2 regions of the Sphingomonas sp. BL2 genome follow, and region 2 is predicted to be linked to the other one. Evidence: riboswitches for the same ligand, from Rfam matches in the RefSeq annotation. Region 2 holds a riboswitch; the other holds the start of a gene.

Region 1 (2,195 bases), 940 kb from region 2:
CCGTCGTGATACGCCTGTCCGAAGCGTCGCGATCGGACCTTACCCTGGTGGCGCAAATCCCCGTCCCGACGTCGGCAGGCGGTTTCGTGCCGCTGTCGACCGTCGCCGACATCGCGGTCGTCGATGGACCCAACCAGATCAGCCGCGAGAACGGCAAGCGCCGCGTGGTCGTCCAGGCCAACGTCCGCGACCGCGACGTCGCCGGCGTAGTCGCCGACGCGCGTGCGGCGATCGATACGCAGGTGACGATGCCGCCCGGAACCTATGTCGAATGGGGCGGGCAGTTCGAGAACCTCGCCTCCGCACGCGACCGCCTGATGCTCGTCGTGCCGGTCTGCTTCGCGGTCATCATGCTGCTGCTCTACGGCGCGCTCGGCTCGGTCCGCGATGCAGCGATCGTGTTCACCGGCGTGCCGCTCGCGCTCGTCGGCGGCGTGCTTGCGCTCGTGGCTCGAGGGATGCCGTTCTCCGTCTCCGCCGCGGTCGGGTTCATCGCGCTCTCGGGTATCGCCGTGCTCAACGGGCTGGTGATGGTCTCGTCGATCCACGACCTGATGGCACGCGGCATTGGCAGGGTGCGGGCCGCGCACGACGGCGCGCTCGCCCGGCTTCGGCCGGTGGCGATGACCGCGCTCGTCGCCAGCCTCGGTTTCGTACCGATGGCTCTGGGACATGGAACTGGCGCCGAGGTGCAGAAACCGCTCGCGACCGTGGTCATCGGCGGGCTGATCTCGGCCACGCTGCTGACGCTGTTCGTCCTGCCGACGCTTTACGCCCGCTTCGGTGGATGGACGGCGTCCGAGGAGTCGACATGCGGGAACTAGAGCGGGTGGACGAGCTACATGGCGGTTAGCACGATGACCCATACCCGGACGTTCGCGGGCGCTCGCTTTCTCCCAGGTTTTGTCATTCGTCTATGGACATCAATTCTCGAAGTCCATGTTTGCGACGATCGCTTCGATCGGTTGCCGGATCACCTGCAACGCGATAGATCGTCCCCTGCTGACCTGATCCGTTAGATTGGTCCAGCATGATCACGTCGGTGTCCCGAGAGGGACTTAAAAGGGAACGCGGTGAGGATGGTTCGCCGTTCGAAGCCGAGGCTGTCCCTGCAACTGTAAGCGGCGAGCGCGATGCATATCGCTCCTTTCTTGAACGGAAGGGGCAGCCACTGGGCCAAGCGTGATGTCACGCACGGCCTGGGAAGGCCGTGCATCGTGTGACGACCCGTGAGCCAGGAGACCTGCCGGCGTCTGGTCGCTCTTGCCTGGCCCAGGGGGTGGCCGCGGCACGGTACTCCGTCGAGCGACGACGTGTGCGGTGAGGACCGCACGGGCATGCGTGTCGGTCGCGATGGCGTCCGGCTGGCGCGGATGCCGGCCGTTCGCGGGAGGTCCTTGCCGGGTTCGCTAGACGCTCCGGGGAATTACCGTAATGCCGTTCCTGACATCTCGCCTTCGCGGTCGTGGTGGCTTTGCTGTCGCCTTTGTTCCCGGCATCTCTCAACGCTCGGTCCACGCCTGCCTCGGCCAACGAAGACATCCTGGTCGTGGGACTGCATGCCACGACACGCTCACCACGCCAAACGCGGCCGGCGGCAACCGGCGCCTCGCTCCACTCGATCTCCCCGCGACGATGCTGGCCATAGAAGACGATACGGTTCGCGCGCGCGGGGACATGTCAGTGATCGAAGCGGAGAGCCGGGCACTTGGCGTCAGCAACGCCGACAACCCCGGCAATGGTGGCACTGCACTATTCAATACGCAGCGGACAAAACGCAAAGGCGGGACCGGCGACGCCTCGCAGGGCTGCTCCCAACTCGCGTTTGGCGCAGGGGGACCGGTCACCGAGCACCTAGCCTCTCGCATGGATGGCAGCCACCGCCAATCCGATGACTATGCCGATCAAGGCCAGTCGCGCAGCTATCTGTTATCAGGCATGCCGGACGTTCCCAGTCCGTACAACACTCAGCAATGGGCGCTCGGCCGTGCCCTCTTCGCCGAAGTTTCGCTTCGTGTCGGCTATTAACGCCGTGAGGCGGTCGGCGCCTGGCAAGACTGCGCGGCGCTGGCTCTACCTGGTCCATCGCTGGATCGGCATTGCCAGTTGCCTGTTCTTCGCCATGTGGTTCCTGTCCGGGCTGGTGATGCTCTACGTGCCCTATCCCTCCCTGTCGCCAGCTGAAAAGCAGGCTG
Region 2 (2,195 bases):
TTCGTCAAGGGCGCGATGGCGACTGGCGAGAAGGTCATCTTCGACGCGTTCCCGGAGCTTTGCGAGTTCAAGCCGATGGGGGAGGGCTTCACCTGGGACACGCAGGATCGTGCGCGCGACATCGCCGTGGCGCGGGAGGCGTGGGACGAGGTCAAGCGGATGATCGCTGATCCGTCCTATGCGATGGTGGTGGCGGATGAGCTGAACATCGTCTTGCGGTATGAGTATCTGCCGGTGGACGAGGTGCTGGCGGTACTGGCGGGCAAGCCGGAGATGACGCATGTCGTGGTGACCGGGCGGAATGCGCCGGATGCGCTGATCGAGATGGCGGACCTGGTAACCGAGATGACGCAGGTGAAGCATCCGTTCCGGTCGGGGGTGAAGGCGCAGGCGGGCGTGGAGTTCTGACTTCTTGATCCTCCCCTTGCAGGGGAGGTGGCTGGCGCTTGCCAGACGGAGGGGTGTTGCGATCTCGATGGCGGGTCACCCCTCCGTCAGCCCAAACGGGCTGCCACCTCCCCTGTCAGGGGAGGATTAGAGGCTGCTTGTCTGCGGTCGATCGTACGCCTATCGCTTCTCGCGCGACAGGTTCCCCCAACGTTCGCGCGGAGGGGGATGAAAATGGGAACGGGAAACACCCGGCTGCCCCTGCAACTGTACGCGGCGAGCCATCGTGCCTCATGCCATTGGGATACTCCCGAGAAGGCGGTGCGGACGGCGTTGACCCGCGAGCCAGGAGACCTGCCCGTCGCGGTCGTCTTTCGTCCGGCCAGGGTGCGCCGAACGGACGGGGAACACCCCGAGCGACGACATCGCTTCGCGTCGCGCGGAGGCTGGAGGCGTGCGCCTTTTGCTCTTCGTGCGGTGCGGGACCGACTGTCCGAAGGGGTTCCTATGCCAAGTTCACATCATTCTAAGATCGTTCTGGAACGGACATGCTGAAGCCGGTCGAGGACGGCGTCGCGGTGGTCGCGTGCAATACGTGCCGCCATTCCACCGATGCCCGCGACGACGAGCACGGTCAGCGCGGCGGCGCGCGGCTGGTGAGCGCGCTGAAGACAGTGCAGGCGAGCGATGCCGCCTATGCCGACGTCGCGGTGCAGGAGATGCCGTGCCTGTTCGCGTGCCAGGACTTCTGCACGATCCACCTGCGCGCACCCGCCAAGGTCGGCTATGTGCTCGGCCGGTTCGAGCCCACCGAAGACGCCGCGCGCGCGATCCTGGATTACGCACGGCTCTACGGCGAGAGCGCATTCGGGCAGGTGCCGTTCAAGCAATGGCCGCAGGGCGTGAAGGGCCATTTCATCACCCGCACGCCGCCTGCCGGGTTCGTCGTGGAATGACCTTTTTTCCGACGGCCGGGGCATTTCTATCATCCTTGAGCGCGTTGCCGCAGCCGGACGAAGCTGCTCGATTGGCGGCAGTGGCGCGGCAGGGCGAACTGACCAAGCCGCCGGGCTCGCTCGGGCGGTTGGAAGAGATTGCCGTATTCATGGCCGGCTGGCAAGGCCATGAACGCCCGCAGCTCGATCGCGGCCGGGTGGTGATCTTCGCGGGTAATCACGGCATCGTCGATCGCGGCGTCAGTGCGTTTCCGGCCTCCGTCACCGCGCAGATGGTGGCCAATTTCGAACATGGCGGCGCGGCGATCAACGCGCTGTCGCGCGCGGCGGGGCTCGATCTCAGAGTCGTCCCGCTCGACCTCGACCGGCCGACGGTCGATTTCACGGTCGCCCCGGCGATGTCGGAGGAGGAATGCCTCGCGGCGATCAACGCGGGCGCCGCCGTCGTTGCGGACGCGCCCGATCTGATCGTGCTCGGCGAAATGGGGATCGGCAACTCGACCTCCGCCGCCGCGCTGTGCCTCGCCAGCTTCGATGGATCGGCACGCGACTGGGTCGGGCCCGGTACCGGAGTCGACGACGACGGCATGGCCCGCAAGATCGCGACCGTGGAGGCCGGGCTGGCGCTGCACCGGGACGCACTGAGCACGCCGTTCGAGACGCTACGCAGGCTTGGCGGTCGTGAACTTGCGGCGATCGCAGGCGCGGTCATCGCTGCGCGTCTCGCAGGCGTACCCGTCATGCTCGATGGCTTCATATGCTGTGCCGCGGTCGCGCCGATCGCCGCTGCGTGCCCGGATATCCTCGCACATTGTCTTGCCGGCCACGTGTCGGCCGAGCCGGGTCATGCGC

Evidence for each region. Region 2 has a riboswitch for cobalamin ahead of AC1ME3_RS15655 (DUF1636 domain-containing protein). Riboswitches for the same ligand answer to the same signal wherever they lie in the genome.
Region 1: linked by a shared signal. The riboswitch ahead of AC1ME3_RS11420 (hypothetical protein) and the one ahead of AC1ME3_RS15655 (DUF1636 domain-containing protein) in region 2 are both predicted to bind cobalamin.

The regions. Positions count from the first base shown of each region.
Region 1 covers NZ_CM155261.1:2,446,173-2,448,367, reverse strand. The annotation lists gene AC1ME3_RS11425 (efflux RND transporter permease subunit) at 1-824, shown strand, start outside; cobalamin riboswitch at 1,024-1,265, shown strand; gene AC1ME3_RS11420 (hypothetical protein) at 1,435-2,028, shown strand; gene AC1ME3_RS11415 (PepSY domain-containing protein) at 2,033-2,195, shown strand, end outside.
Region 2 covers NZ_CM155261.1:3,381,639-3,383,833, reverse strand. The annotation lists gene cobO (cob(I)yrinic acid a,c-diamide adenosyltransferase) at 1-408, shown strand, start outside; cobalamin riboswitch at 570-763, shown strand; gene AC1ME3_RS15655 (DUF1636 domain-containing protein) at 936-1,343, shown strand; gene cobT (nicotinate-nucleotide--dimethylbenzimidazole phosphoribosyltransferase) at 1,340-2,195, shown strand, end outside.